2 regions of the Shinella sp. AETb1-6 genome follow, and region 1 is predicted to be linked to the other one. Evidence: riboswitches for the same ligand, from Rfam matches in the RefSeq annotation. Region 1 holds a riboswitch; the other holds the start of a gene.

Region 1 (7,675 bases):
AGCGGGGCAAGCCGTCGCCTCATCCGATCTCCCCCCTTGTGGGGGAGATGGCCGGCAGGCCAGAGGGGGGTGCCGCCGCATGCTCATCCCGATATCACACCGCCGCGGCGATGGCGGCGCGCACGGCGGCCTCATCCATGTCGTGCAGGCCGATGACGACGAGGCGGGTGCCGCGGGTTTCGCCCGGCGCCCAGGCGCGCTCGAAATAGCTGTCGATGCGGCTGCCCACCGCCTGGATGAGCAGGCGCAGCGGCTTGCCGGGCACATCGGCAAATCCCTTGACGCGCAGCACGTCGTGCTCGGCGATCACGCCCTTGAGGCGCTCGATGAAGGCCGACGGATCGGCAAGCGCCGGCAGTTCGACGACGAAGCTGTCGAATTCGTCGTGGTCGTGTTCCTCGCCGTTCTCGTGTTCCAGTTCATGGTGCGACTTGCGGTTGGCGATGTCGTCTTCCGTGCCGACGCCGAGGCCGAGCAGCACGGCGGCGGCCACGTCCCCGTTCTTCGCCTCGATCATCGAAGGCTTGCGGGCGGTGCGCGAGGCGACTTCGTCGCGCACGGTCTGGATACCGGCGGCGTCGAGCAGATCGGTCTTGTTGAGCACGATGAGGTCGGCAGCGGTCAGCTGGTCCTCGAAGAGCTCTTCCAGCGGGCTTTCGTGGTCGAGATTGTCGTCCTCGACGCGCAGCGCGTCGACCCTGTCATGGTCGTCGGCGAAACGGCCGGCCGCGACGGCGGCGCTGTCGACCACGGTGATGACACCGTCGACCGTCACCTGCGTCTTGATTTCCGGCCAGTTGAAGGCGGCGACGAGCGGCTGCGGCAGGGCAAGGCCGGAGGTCTCGATGACGATATGGTCCGGGCGGTTCTCCCGCTCCAGCAGCTTCGACATGGTGGGGATGAAGTCGTCGGCCACGGTGCAGCAGATGCAGCCGTTGGTGAGCTCGATGATATCGTCCTCGGTGCAGGCTTCCGCGCCGCAGCCCTTCAGCACGTCCCCGTCGACGCCGAGATCGCCGAACTCGTTGATGATGAGCGCGATGCGCTTGCCGCCGGCATTCTGCAGGAGGTTGCGGATCATCGTCGTCTTGCCGGCCCCGAGGAAGCCGGTGATGACGGTGGCGGGGATCTTCTGTTGCAGCATGGCTCAACCCTTCATTTTCAGCGGCAGTCCTGCCGCAACGAAATACACTTCCGGTACGAGCGCCGCCACCTGCTGGTGGAGCCGCCCGGCATGGTCGCGAAAGTCGCGCGCCATGCGGTTTTCAGGCACGATGCCCAGGCCGACCTCGTTCGAAACGAAGACAAGACGGCCCGGCGCCTGTGCGATGGCCGACAGGAGGCCGGCGAATTCCTGCGCGATGTCGCGTTCCTCCAGCATCAGATTGGTGAGCCAGAGGGTCAGGCAATCCACGAGGACCGCACGGTCCGCACGCGCGACATCGGTTATCCGGGCCGCGAGCGCAAGCGGTTCCTCATGCGTTTGCCAGCCGTCGCCGCGGTCTTCCCGGTGCCTGGCGATGCGTTCACGCATCTCGTCATCCCAGGCGCGGCCGGTGGCGATATAATGACGCGAAAGGCCGGTCTCGGCGACCAGCCTTTCGGCAAAAGCGGATTTTCCGGAACGCGCACCGCCCAGAACCAGGACGGCTCCGGGCGATGTCAGCGTCATATCAGGCAGCCTTGGCGATCTTTTCGTTGGCAAAGCCCAGCGAAAGGCCGAGCACGATCCAGAAGAACAGCGTCGTGGCAAGGGCCGCGACGGCGAACTCCGCACCGAGAACGGCCGGAACCGCGCTGGAAATGTCCGACGGCTGCGGCGCGCCATAGACCTGCGGCGCGGCAATCAGCACCACCCCGGCGATCTTGGCCACGATGCCCGGCTTGAGGAACAGCAGGTAGAGCCCCGCCGCCGACAGCACGACCGCTGCAACCCACCAGATCTGACGCTGCGTCAGGTCCGCGGCCGGGAAGCCCGGCAGTTCCGGCGGCAGGCCGATGGCCGGCAGCATATGCACGGCAAGCCAGCCCGCAGCACCCCACAGCGCCCCGTTGGCGACCGTGATCGGATGGCCGGAGACAAGGCTGAAACCGGCAAGCAGCAGCGCGAAGCCTGCTCCCGTCACAAGGTTGGCCAGCAGCGTGCCGGAGAACCGGCTCATGCCGAACATGATGCCACCGTCTTCATGACCTTCGGCATCGTGGGCGTAGGCGACGGAGACAGGCGACAGGTAAGCTGCGACGTCGAGGACGACGGCGCCCAAGGATGAATGCTCATGCGTTGCGGCGGCGCCATCGGTGGACGGCGTGGTGCCTTCGGTGGCGGGGGCCGCCTCATCGCCTTCGAATTCTTCGGCGTGAAGGATGAGCGGCACGACGCGGGCCTCCTGGGCGGCCGTCATCAGGACGCCAGAGAAGAGCCCGGCCACCAGGGCGGCCAGGAGATAACGAACGATCATGTCAGAAACTCCTTAGTGGCAGGGAAAGCCGTAGGAGTGACGCGTATCGTGCGCGGTGTCGTGCAGCACGGCCGAATTGGCAAGGCCGGCGCCGAAGACGAGGAACCCGCCGAGCAGCAGCGCGAGAACGCCGGCGACAAGGCGATCGCTCGCGGAAAGCGTGATAGAAGACGTATTGGAAACAGCCATGACAACCTCCGTGCAGGCACCGGGGAAGCCCCTCCCCAGGTCGGGCGATATGCCCTCATTGGCTGGCAGGTCTCCTGGCTCGCAGCGTCCGGCGCATCAGCGCCTTCGGGCCACCCTCACCTTCCCAGGTCTCTTCACATCACGCAGGCGGACGATTCGTAGAAAAAGAGGCGTCCAGCCCCGGCTATCGTGATGCCACCCAGTGGCTTTTCCGGTCGGTGGGCGTTTCGCGCTTCAAGGACACCATTGCCCTCCCGCCCGCGAAATTCCTCCCTCCGGATGGGCGTCCCTCGCTGCTCTACAGTCGCGGGGTCGGCCGTGATTGCAGCGCCCTGATTGGGTCCGCCGCGTCACATTCCCATTTACTCACCGGTCCGTTTCCGGACCAGAGAACCATCCAATAGTCGGATGATTATGCCGCCGGCCGCCACAAGTCAATCGACAGCCAGCGGCATGGCCTGTGCCGAAAACGCCGGCCGGCCGTCGCAAACTCAATAGCCGGGGATGATCACCACGCCGCCGCGCCGGCGGTAGTAGCCGTCATCGCCGTAATAGGGGCCATCGTAATAGCCGTCGACCGGGCCTTCGAGCACATCGTATTCGCGCTGGTAGCGGCGCTCGCGGCTGGCCTGGCGTGCCTCGGCGAATTGCGCGGCCTGGCGCAGGGCAGCGAACTGCCGGCGTGAAAGATAGCCATCGGCGCGGTAGCCGGACGCACCCTGCCATGCGGCGATCGCCGCGCGGGTGCGCGGGCCGAAGACACCATCGGCGCCATAGGTGCTGTAGCCCAGCGCGCTCAGCCAGCGCTGCGCCTGGACGCGCGTCGAGCGCTCCATATAGGCTTCACGCGGATCGACGACGGGGCGCTCCTCGACCAGGCGCTCGGTTTCCACCTTCTGTGTCGGGGTGGTCGAAAGGGCGGCCATCCGTTCGCGCGCATCCGATGCATAGCGGCCGCGCGGATAGGCATCGAGATAGGCCTGGAAAGCCTGCCGCGAGCCGGCGACCACCGCCTTCTGGAAGGTGTCTTCCTCGCGCTTGGCCGCAGCGATCCTGTCGGCCTCCGCGCCGTCGCGCGTTGCCGTTGCCGGGCCACTGGTGGTGGCGCGCTTCTGGGCGGCCTCGGCCTCCTCGGCACGCTTCCTGGCCTCGGCGGCAAGGCGAGAGGCTTCGGCGGCCTTGGCCTCGGCTTCCGCCGCAGCCTTGGCGGCCTCCGCCTTCAGGCGCTCCAACTCGCGCGTCTTTTCCTCAGCCAGCTTGCGGGCGGCTGCCGCCTCCTGCTCCAGCCGGGTCTTTTCGGCAGCCGCGGCTTTTTCCGCTTCCAGCCGCTTGGCCTCTTCGGCACGGGCGGCCGCGGCTTCGGCAGCGCGGGCATTCGCCTCGGCCTCGGCGCGGGCCTTCTGGGCCGCGGCGGCCTCGTCGGCCTTGCGGCGCTCAGCCTCGGCCTGTACGCGCGCCGCCTCGTCCGCCTTGGCCTTTTCGGCTGCAGCGGCGGCTTCCTTCTTCACGCGTTCGGCTTCTGCAGCCTTCTCTGCCGCCAGCCTGCGTTCATCGGCCGCCTTCCTGTCCGCCTCCGCCTTGAGGCGGGCAGCTTCCTCTGCCCGCGCCTTTTCGGCGGCTGCGGCTTCGGCCTTCGCCTTTTCCTCGGCGGCGGCCTTTTCCGACGCAAGCTTGCTGGCCGCGGCAGCGGCCGCCTCGGCCTTCGCCGCTTCGGCTTTCGCCTTTTCGGCCTCGGCGGCCTTGCGGGCGTCCTCCGCCTTGGCCTTCTCCGCATCGGCAATGCGCTTGGCCTCTTCAGCCGCCTTCGCCTCCTCGGCCTTCGCCTTGGCGGCGGCATCGTCGGACGCCGTCGTCGCCGGCTTCGCATTGCCCGCGGCCTTCAATTCGGCGATACGCAGACGCGCCATCGAGGCGAACGTGCCGTTGGGATACTGTTTCAGGTAGTTTTCAAACTGCGTGACATCGCTGCCGGAAGACGCTTTCTGCCAGAAGGCGAATTCCTCCTCCCAGCGCTTGCCGGCATTGGTGGTTTCCTTGGCCGTCTGGGCGAAGGCAGCCAGCGGGAAACCGGCGAGCGACAGCCCGACAAGGCCCACCAGAACAGATCGAGCAAGAGGTCCAGAACCCATCAAATCACCCTTTCGGATCGCACAACGGCGTCGGCACCCGCAGAGCGGGCATGATAGTGTCCCTCCTTACACCGAAATCAGGCGCAACTTTGGTGCGGCCGCGACCGACAGTGGAGAAACCCGATGGCTGAACGTTTCAGGCCGGCAGTTTAATCAGCGGATGCCCATAAGGCTGTCGAGCCAGCGCGGATCCAGCACGGCCGCAAGCTCGGCCGCCACGCCGTCGAGTGCCGCATCGACGCCGGCCCGGTAATCGAAACCGCCGCCCTCGATGCCGAAATCCGCAAGCAGCTGCGCCCGGTAGGCATCGCTCGAAAGCAGGCCGTGCAGATAGGTTCCCATCACGCGGCCATCCGGCGAGACCGCGCCGTCCGGCCGGCCGTCTATGCTGACGGAGGGACGCAACGCATCCGGCCCCGTGGTGCGGCCGAGGTGGATCTCGTAGCCTTCGAGCGGCACATCATATTGCAGGGAGCGGGCGTCGCTGTTGCGCACGGTCTTCTCCGGCGCCATTTCCGTCTCGACCGCAAGCAGCCCGAGCCCTTCGACCTCCCGCTCGCCGCCTTCGATGCCGAGTGGATCGGTCACGCGGCGGCCGAGCATCTGATACCCGCCGCAAATGCCGATGACGCGGCCGCCGCGGCGCATATGAAAGGAAAGATCCCGGTCCCAACCTGCGGCGCGGAAATCGCGGAGGTCCGAAATGGTGGATTTCGAGCCCGGAAGGACGACAAGGCCGGCATCGGCCGGCAGCGCCTCCCCCGGCCGAACGAAAACGAGATCGACCTGCGGTTCAGCCTTCAAGGGGTCGAGATCGTCGAAATTGGCGATGCGCGGCAGCACGGGCACGGCGACCTTGAGCGCCCCGCCGCCGCCCTTCGCCAGACGCTCCAGCACGACGGAATCCTCTGCCGGCAGGCGCGCGGCATCCTTCAGCCAGGGCACGACACCGAAACATGGCCAGTCGGTGAAGCGGCCGATTTCGGCAATGCCGCTGTCGAACAGCGTGACATCGCCCCGGAACTTGTTGATCAGATAGCCGGTGACCATGCGCCGGTCCTCGTCCGGCAGAATGGCGTGGGTTCCCACCAGCGAGGCGATGACGCCGCCGCGATCGATATCGCCCACCAGGACGACCGGCACGCCGGCCCGGGTGGCGAACCCCATATTGGCGATGTCGCCGGCCCGCAGGTTGATTTCCGCCGGCGAACCCGCGCCCTCGACGACCACGAGGTCGGCGCCGGCCGACACGGTCTCGAAGCTCTCCATCACCGCGCCCATGAGCTTGGGCTTCAGCGCCTGGTAGTCCCGCCCCTTGGCCTGCCCGAAGACCTTGCCCTGAACGACGATCTGGCTGCCGACATCCGACTGCGGCTTGAGCAGCACCGGATTCATATGCACGCTGGAGGGCACGCGCGCGGCAAGCGACTGGAGCCACTGCGCGCGGCCGATCTCGCCGCCGTCGGCCGAAACGGCGGCATTGTTGGACATGTTTTGCGGCTTGAACGGGCGCACCGTCAGACCGCGGTTGGCGGCCATGCGGCAGAGGCCCGCCACCAGTACCGTTTTTCCGACATCCGAGCCGGTGCCCTGTAGCATGATCGTTCTTGTCATGGCGCTTTTCCTATCACCGCGCCTCGCCACCGGAAAGCCCTGATTTACCGCAATTTTGCCGCAATCCGGCCCGGCGCTCCGATGTATTTCCGCAACAGCGTGCCATGCAAGATCGGCATAGCTGGGATGCTATCCTTTTTGCGACATTTTGCGCCGTGAACGACGCTGATTTTTCTCTGCGGCGCACCTATATGAGGGACATCAGACAGCCGAGGCGCGTGGCTTCGGATTTTTAGGACAAAGACCATGCTGTTCATCTTCAGCAAGCCGAACTTCGTACAGATCGCCTGGAACGGCGTCGCTCCCCAGAACCAGTCGCGTGTGCGCAACGAGGTCATGGATGTGCCGCTCGGCCCGCTCGGCGTCATCCGCACGCGCAACATCGGCTGATCCTTCGAGCGCGACGTCAGGTCCCGCTCGCATCCAGCGTCGCCTCTCTCCGGGAGGCGACGTTTTTATTGCCTGCCGGATCGCTAAAACACAAAAGCCGCGCACCCCTGACGGAAGTGCACGGCTTGCCAAAATACGCATGGCGGCTTCCGACAAAAACACATCGGAGCCCAGTCACCCCGGTACGCAATACCTTTTCCGGAGCGTTCGGCAGTGTCCCCCGCCGTGAGAAGATCAATAGCGCCACATCGTTACCGGACGGTTATCGAGACCTTAAGCAAAGGTGAATCGCGATTTTTTTATAAAACCGCGAAAAAAGTGGCTGCCGGGGCGAAACGGCGTAATCCGGACACGATCTGTCTGCTTCCGGACAGGAAGCGGCGTTCCCGGCGCGGATCGGTCACGAGTATTTGCCCGCACTGGGGCAAACGCCCAATTTTTCGACGGCAAGAACACCTGTTTTTCAGCATTCCGCTCATGACTCGCGCCCGACGCAGCGCTTGCCTGCCTCTCAGGCGGTTGATTTCTCAATAAGAACCCGTAGGCTTGCCCCGTGACGTACGCGGACGGATCGCCGGTGACAGGGTTACGCCGGGGAACAGAAAAAAGCTCGACGTCCTTGCAGCAGGGGGATTGGCTCGCCTCACCTGGCATCGCATTCCCTCGTCTGCCGAACAATGAGACCGGGCAGTCGGGACAACGCAGTAACCTGCTCTGCCTTCCGGGATGAACGCTGCATCTCAAGACTGGGAGGTCTTAAATCCGATGAAGAAGCTTTTTGCCTCCACTATCCTCGCCGCCGGCCTTTATGGCTTTGCCGGGTCCGCCCAGGCGGCGGAATGCGGCGATGTTTCGATCGCCGAAATGAACTGGGCGTCGGCCGGCGTCGCCGCA
Region 2 (7,675 bases), 120 kb from region 1:
CAGCTGCGGCAGGCCAGGAGCGACCAGCGCCGCCTGCGCTGCTCCAGCGGCAGCATCATCGTGATCGGCGGCGCGAATGCCGATGCCTGCGCCACGCTCGCCACCGTGATCGTCAAGATGGAGCAGAACCTCCAGATCCTCGACAGCAAACGGCGTGACCTGTCGGGTGGCGGCACGTCGAAAGCCAGGCGCAACCAGTTGCTCTCCAGGCTCGAGGCCGAGGGCTGCAACGACGCGAAGGTGACGCCGGTTGCCGCGACCGAGCGCCTGCGCTCGCTCGACGACACGCGCACCCTGCCGCTGGGAACGACGCCCGAAGGCAGCGACCGGCTGCAATTGCGCTCGCTGGGCGGCAATGCCGGGCACGGGAGCCTGCGCACCGTCTGCGTGCGCACCTGCGACGGTGGCTTCTTCCCGATCTCCTCCAACGCGTCGCCGATGGATTTCCGCCGCGACCAGCAGGTCTGCGCCATGATGTGCCCGCAGACCGAGACGGAACTGTTCTACCAGGCGATGGGCCGCGGGCAGGAAACCGAGCAAATGACGTCCACGGTCACCGGCCGCGCCTATGTCGAATTGCAGAACGCCTTCGCCTACCGCACGCGCGATCTCTCCAAGCCCGGCGCCTGCGGCTGCAACCTTTCGGCCTACTATCAGGAAATGATCAAGCGCGAAAAGGCGGCCGGCGGGGAGACGACGACGGAAACGGCGCCCGATGGCGGGGCCGGCTCCGTAAGCACGATCCACACCCTGCCCCGCAAGGAAGAGGCGAAGGTTCCGGTCAAGGCTGCCGAGCGCGATTACGACCCGTCCAAGCAAAAGGTGCGCACGGTCGGCCCGGCCTTCCTGCCGGAAAACGAATCCGCGATCGACCTCGGCCGCCCGGCCGGTGCCGACGTCAACTGACGTCCGGCCAGCGCTCCTCGAAGACCAGTTCCTCCAGCGGCAGGCGCTGCCGCCAGCCCTTCACGGCCAGCTCCGGTTCACCATAGAGCTGATCGACGAAACCGACGCACAGCCAGGCGACGATCTCGATATGGTCAGGAATGCCGAGGATCGCGCGGATATCGCTATCGTGAAAGATGCTGACCCAGCCGACGCCCACCCCTTCCGCCCGCGCCGCAAGCCAGAGGTTCTGCACGGCACAGACGGTGGAATAGACATCCATGCGCGGATTGTGCGTTCGCCCCAGCACGACGGACCCTGCCCGTGTCGGATCGCAGGTCACGCAGATGGACAGCGGTGCCTTCAGGATGCCTTCGAGCTTCAGCGCGCGATAGCGTGCCTGCCGTTCGCCGGAAAACATCGCCTGCGCCTCGGCATTGGCTTTCAGGAAGGCCGCATGCACCGCCTGCCGGGTGGGCAGGTTACGCACGAGAAGGAAGTTCCACGGCTGCATGAAGCCGACCGACGGCGCATTGTGCGCCGCCTGCAACAGCCTGCGGACCAGATCGTCCGGCAAGGGATCGGGCAGGAACTGGTCGCGCACGTCGCGGCGTGTTTCGATGGCGCGGTAGACGGCCTGCCTCTCCTCACATGGAAAGGCATCCGCCCGGACCAGAGGGTCCCACGGTTCGGTTCGCATCGTCATCTCCCCAACAATGCGCAAAACCTGCCGCCGTCCGCGCGGTTCGGTCTATCTCGCCAGGCCGGTCTTCTGACTTCGGTTCACACGGCCTCGCCCTGCCTTCCCGGTTGAACAACCAGTGGCAAAACCCTGAATCGATTCAAGGTTTTATGGACAAGCCATCCCCGTCACAGCGTTGGGCACGTACCGGACCTGGGTTTCCCCGCACCGGTTTCCCGATTCTCCCGCAAGCGGGCACCTGACGGCCGGATTGTGCACGGCACGGCCGAACGATCAAGCCCGCAACACGAAATCTGCCGAAAGTCGCAAGCGGGCAGTCGCCCGTCTCGCTACCCCCGGTCGCGGAAGCGGTTGGTGATGGGGTAGCGACGGTCGCGGCCGAAGTTCTTGCGGGTGATCTTCACGCCGGGCGCCGACTGGCGGCGCTTGTATTCGGCGATATAGAGCAGGTGTTCGATCCGGTGGACGGTCGCCGCGTCGTGGCCGCGCGCCACGATCTCCTCCGTGCTCATCTCCAGCTCGACGAGGCATTCGAGGATGTCGTCGAGCACCGGATAGGGTGGCAGGGAATCCTGGTCGGTCTGGTTCGGCCGCAACTCTGCGGACGGCGCCTTGTCGATGATGTTGTGCGGGATCACCTCGCCGGTCGGGCCCAGCGCGCCCGGCGGCACATGCTGGTTGCGCCAGCGCGACAATGCGTAGACCTGCATCTTGTAGAGGTCCTTGATCGGGTTGAACCCGCCGTTCATGTCGCCGTAGAGCGTGGCATAACCAACCGACATTTCCGACTTGTTGCCCGTCGTGACCACCATCGAGCCGAACTTGTTCGAAATCGCCATCAGGATCGTGCCGCGCGTGCGGCTTTGCAGGTTTTCCTCGGTGATGCCTTCTTCCGTGCCCTCGAAGGTCTCCGACAGTGCCGAAAGGAAGCCGGTCACGGGCGCCTCGATCGGCACAATGTCGTAACGGCAGCCCAGCGCCTTCGCGCAATCGGCGGCGTCCTTGAGCGAATCCTCCGACGTGTAGCGGTATGGCAGCATCACGCAGCGCACGCGCTCCTCGCCCAGCGCATCGACGGCGATGGCTGCGCAGATCGCGGAATCGATGCCGCCGGACAGGCCGAGCACGACATTCTTGAAGCCGTTCTTGTTGACGTAGTCGCGGAAGCCGAGCAGGCAGGCGCGGTAATCCGCTTCCTCGCGCTCGGGAATGTGCGACACCGGGCCGCCGTCGCAGGCCCAGCCGTCGCCGTGCCGCTTCCACGTCGTGAGCGCGATGGTCTCCTCGAACTGGCTCATCTGGAAGGCCAGTGTCTTGTCGGCGTTGAAGGCGAAGCTCGCGCCGTCGAAGACAAGCTCATCCTGCCCGCCAAGCTGGTTGGCATAGAGGAGCGGCAGTCCGGTCTCGATGACCTGCTTCAGCACGACCTGGTGGCGGATATCGACCTTGCCGCGATAATAGGGCGAGCCGTTCGGCGACAGCAGGATTTCCGCGCCGCTTTCCGCCAGCGTCTCGCACACGCCGAGTTCGCCCCAGATGTCCTCGCAGATCGGAATGCCGAGGCGCACGCCGCGGAAGTTCACCGGTCCCGGCATCGCGCCCTGGTCGAAGACGCGCTTCTCGTCGAATTCACCATAGTTCGGCAGGTCCACCTTGTCGCGCACGGCGATGACCTTGCCCGCATCCAGAACGGCGATGGCATTGTAGCGGCCGGTCTCGTCCTGCCGCGGAAAACCGATGATGACGCCCGGGCCGCCATCCGCCGTGTCGGCGGCGAGATCCTCGACGGCGCGGTGGCAGGCCTTCAGAAAGGCCGGCTTCAGCACGAGATCCTCCGGCGGATAGCCGGAGATGAAGAGTTCCGTCAGCAAAAGCAGGTCGGCGCCCTGCGTTGCGGCGTCCGCACGCGCGGCGCGCGCCTTGGCCAGATTTCCGGCCACATCGCCAACCGTCGGGTTCAATTGCGCGACAGCAATGCGCAGCGTCGTCTTTTCAGTCTCGGAAGTCATCTCTGCGGACCCGTCTCCTCTTGTGTCCGATCGTGCAGCCGCACGCTCGGACGGTCGCAAGCTCTTTAGAACATACCGCGCACTTTTGGAATGAACAGCCGCACCGATTGAAAACAACGGGATGCAAACCCGGTTCGCCCGCATGCGGCGCTCCACCATTGCTGCGCGGCAACAGACTGAACCAAAGCGTATGGGCAACGTTAAAGGAAGCGTTCATCTCCTGTTCAAGATGACATCCATATGACAGAGAGACGAAAGTTTTGTGAAATCGGAGAAGGCCTTGGCCCTGTTAACGACCGCAGCGGTGGCAGTCGAAGCCACGGAGAAACGCACCGACAGGATAGGCTTTCTCACGCGCCATGCCAAGACGCTGGCGGTTTTTCGGTCGCTCACCGTGTCGGGCATCCTGGCGCTCGCAACCGTCGTCGCCATCGAGCTCATCACGCGCGGTTCCGTCCAGCAGACCTATGCCTACCTCACCAATCTCCAGCAGCCCGGCTGGACGACGACGGGCGTGTTCTTCCTGCTCTATCTCGCACTGGATGCGCTGATCGGGCGGCAGCACAAGGCCGTGCTGCTGGTCTCGCCGCTCGTTATCCTGATGGGCGTGATTTCGCAGCAGAAACAGGTCTTCCTTACAGATCCTCTCTACCCGACCGACCTGCTGTTCGGGCGCCAGATCCTCGAACTGATGCCCGTGCTGGTGCAGGACCGTCCGTGGACGGCGGCTGCCCTTGCGCTTGCCGTCGCGGTAGGCATGGCCGGCCTCATCGCCCTGTGGATCTTCGCCTGGCGCCGCTTCCGTCCGCTGACCCGCAAGGAACGCCTGGCGCGCCTGGCGCTTGCGGTGCCGCTGCTGGCCGGCTTCGCCTCCATCATGGATTACAACGAGTTCTCCTGGATGCGTGACCGCCTGAAAGTCTTCCCCATCATGTGGGATCAGGCGGAGAACTATCGCCACAACGGCTTCATGATGGCCTTTGCCATCAACCTGCCCATGGCCAATGTGCAGGCCCCCGCGGGCTACATGGTCGATGCCATCGACAAGATTCCATCCAAACCTCTGCCTGCCGGCACCTCCCATCGCACGAAGCCCGACGTCATCGTCGTCATGAGCGAGTCGCTCTGGGATCCGACACGGCTGGAAACCGTGAAGCTTTCCGCCGACCCGATGCCGGTCATCCGCGAAAACGAGGGCGGCAACGTCTTCTCGCCGGAATTCGGCGGCCTCACCGCCAATGTCGAATTCGAGGCGCTGACGGGCTTCTCCAACGCCTTCCTGCCCACGGGCAGCATTCCCTACCAGCAGTATATCCGCAAGCCGATCCCGTCGCTCGCCACCTTCTTCCGAGCCGAAGGGTATACGGCGCGCGCCATCCATCCGTTCTCGGGCTGGTTCTGGAACCGCTCCAGCGTCTACAAGGCCTTCGGTTTCGAGACCTTCAAGGATGCCGACAAGATGCCGCCTTTGGCCAAGCGTGGCAACTTCACATCCGACGAGGCGCTGACGAAGGAAATCATCCGTCAGGCCGATATGCAGGAAGACCCGTTCTTCTTTTTTACCGTCACGCTCCAGGGCCATGGCCCCTATGATGACGGCCGTTACGCGAAGACCGATATCGGTGTCGAGGGCACGCTCGATCCGCGCAGCGAGCGCATGCTGGCAAGCTATGCCCAGGGTGTGAAGGAAGCCGACGACAGCCTCAAGATGTTGATGGACTGGGCAAAGGAACGCGACCGCGAAACGATCATCGTCGTCTTCGGCGATCATCTTCCACCGCTCAACACCGTCTACCAGAATTCCGGCTACATGAAGGGCGTCACCGCCTCGCGTAAAGGTACGCCCGAACAGATGAAGAAGGAACACGAGACCCCGCTCGTCGTCTGGTCCAACAAGACCGGCGCCGAGAAGGATATCGGCACGATCAGCCCGGCGTTCCTCTCCTACTACATCCTCAAGGAAGCAGGCTTCGAGCACCCCTACTACACGGGCTTCCTCGGCGCCGTGCACGACAAGCTGCGCGTCATCGACCGCTACATGCTGATCGATGCGAAGGGCAAGGCGACGACGGACTGGTCGCGCAAGAAGACGATCGACCCGCTGGTGCGCGATTTCCGCTTCCTGCAGCACGACATCATGTTCGGCAAGCAATACGGTCTGGAACGCTTCTTCGATTCCCATGCGGAACTGATGAGCGCGGGCTACTGATTTTCGCCGGAAAAGCGCTAGGTTAGGCTTCGATTCGCTTTCCCGGAGCCGCCCCATGAAAACGCTAGACGATGCCGCGCAGGTCCTCTTCGGCAAGCCCGCCGAGGAGCTGGACGAGACCGAACGCCAGGTCCTTATGAATTCGCGCGCCGGGCGCATCCTCGCCGAGGATACCAACGCGGCCTACGAGTCCAAACAATCGCTCGGCGAGCGCGTCGCCGATACCATCGCCCGCGTCGGCGGGTCCTGGACCTTCATCATCGGCTTCCTCGTCTTCCTCCTCGTCTGGACGGTCCTCAACACCATCATCCTCAGCCGCGAGGCCTTCGACCCCTACCCCTTCATTTTCCTCAATCTCGTCCTGTCCATGCTGGCCGCCTTGCAGGCGCCGATCATCATGATGTCGCAGAACCGCCAGGCCATGCGCGACCGTTTCGCGGCGTCGAAGGACTATGAGGTCAACCTGAAGGCGGAAATCGAACTGATGGCGCTTCATCACAAGATCGACACGCACTTCCTCAACGAGATCGCCGCCTTGAAGATGGAAGTGCTGCGCCTGCACGACGCGCTGCGGCAGCGGGACTGACAACCAGCCTCAACCTGTGGTGCGCGCCACGTCCAAAAAGCAATCTATAGGAGAAATTAAGACTTTCGATGCACGATAAACGTGCATCCCTCCCGGATGCGGAAATGCCTGACCGCCGACCATCCCACGGAGGAGATGTCATGCACGCCCTCGCCCGTCTGTCGAAAGACCGCGCCGGCACCTCGGCGCTGGAATTCGCGATCATCGCGCCGCTGTTCTTCCTGGCGCTCTTCACGATGATCGCCTACGGCATCTATCTCAGCGTAACCCACTCGGTGCAACAGATCGCGGCGGACGCCGCACGCACCGCGGTGGCCGGCCTCAATCCGGCGGAGCGCGTCATGCTGGTCAACCGCTATCTCGACGCCTCGCGTTTCGACTATTCCTTCATCAACAGGGCAAAGATGCACGTCGTCGTCGCAGACGATCCGGGCAACCCCGACCAGTTCACGGTGACCATCGCCTACGATTCGAGCGACCTGCCGATCTGGAAGCTCTTCACCTTCGCCCTGCCGCAGGAAGAGATCCGCCGCTACGCGACGGTGCGCGTGGGGGGCATGTGAAATGGACCGTCTTCCCTTCTTGAAAGACCGCGCGGGCAATATCGGCACGCTCGCGGCCCTCAGCCTGCCGCTGATGGTGTTCTCGCTCGCGCTCGGCGTGGACTTCGGTTACCTCACGGTGCAACAGCGCGCGCTTCAGGCCGATGCCGATCTCGCCGCCATCGCCGCCGCCTCGAATGTTATGGAAGCCGAGAAGGCCACGGCCGCCTTCTTCTCGCTCAACCGCGTGCCCGCCAATGTCACGGGCAGGAACGGCCTGTCCTTCCCGGCCGACCCATCGCTCGACCTCGGCAAGACGACGGTTGCCGAGGCCACGGTCGAGCGCGGCCGCTACGTCGCCGACCCGGACCTGCTGCCGCAGGATCGCTTCACGCCGTCGACGACGGATGCGGATGCGGCGCGGGTGCAGCTAACGCGCCCGGCAGACCTCTTCGTCGCCTCGATGTTCATGCCGCGTTCGCCCGTGCTTTCGGCGACGGGTGCGGCTTCGCGCACCAAGACAGCCGCCTTCTCGATCGGAACCCGGCTCGCAAGCCTCAACGACGGCATCCTCAACGCACTGCTCGGCAAGCTTCTCGGCACCAACCTGTCCTTGAAGGTCATGGATTACCGCGCGCTCGTCGATACCGACATCGCCGTCCAGCCGTTCCTCAAGGCCGTCGCGACAAAGCTCAATCTGACGGCCGGGACCTATGAAGACGTGCTGAACGCCGGCATCAC

The links. Region 1 has a riboswitch for cobalamin ahead of GR158_RS00765 (CbtB domain-containing protein). Riboswitches for the same ligand answer to the same signal wherever they lie in the genome.
Region 2: another riboswitch for cobalamin. It lies ahead of bluB (5,6-dimethylbenzimidazole synthase); the one in region 1 lies ahead of GR158_RS00765 (CbtB domain-containing protein).

The regions. Positions count from the first base shown of each region.
Region 1 is NZ_WUMM01000001.1:161,744-169,418, forward strand. Features, by position in the region: gene cobW (cobalamin biosynthesis protein CobW) at 95-1,144, opposite strand; gene cobU (bifunctional adenosylcobinamide kinase/adenosylcobinamide-phosphate guanylyltransferase) at 1,148-1,672, opposite strand; gene GR158_RS00760 (CbtA family protein) at 1,674-2,459, opposite strand; gene GR158_RS00765 (CbtB domain-containing protein) at 2,472-2,648, opposite strand; cobalamin riboswitch at 2,695-3,061, opposite strand; gene GR158_RS00770 (peptidoglycan-binding protein) at 3,140-4,777, opposite strand; gene GR158_RS00775 (cobyric acid synthase) at 4,931-6,391, opposite strand; gene GR158_RS25065 (hypothetical protein) at 6,638-6,781, shown strand; gene GR158_RS00780 (ABC transporter substrate-binding protein) at 7,547-7,675, shown strand, end outside.
Region 2 is NZ_WUMM01000001.1:41,973-49,647, forward strand. Features, by position in the region: gene GR158_RS00170 (DUF2865 domain-containing protein) at 1-906, shown strand, start outside; gene bluB (5,6-dimethylbenzimidazole synthase) at 899-1,585, opposite strand; cobalamin riboswitch at 1,630-1,845, opposite strand; gene GR158_RS00180 (NAD+ synthase) at 1,918-3,597, opposite strand; gene GR158_RS00185 (LTA synthase family protein) at 3,878-5,806, shown strand; gene GR158_RS00190 (DUF1003 domain-containing protein) at 5,862-6,392, shown strand; gene GR158_RS00195 (TadE/TadG family type IV pilus assembly protein) at 6,533-6,955, shown strand; gene GR158_RS00200 (pilus assembly protein TadG-related protein) at 6,957-7,675, shown strand, end outside.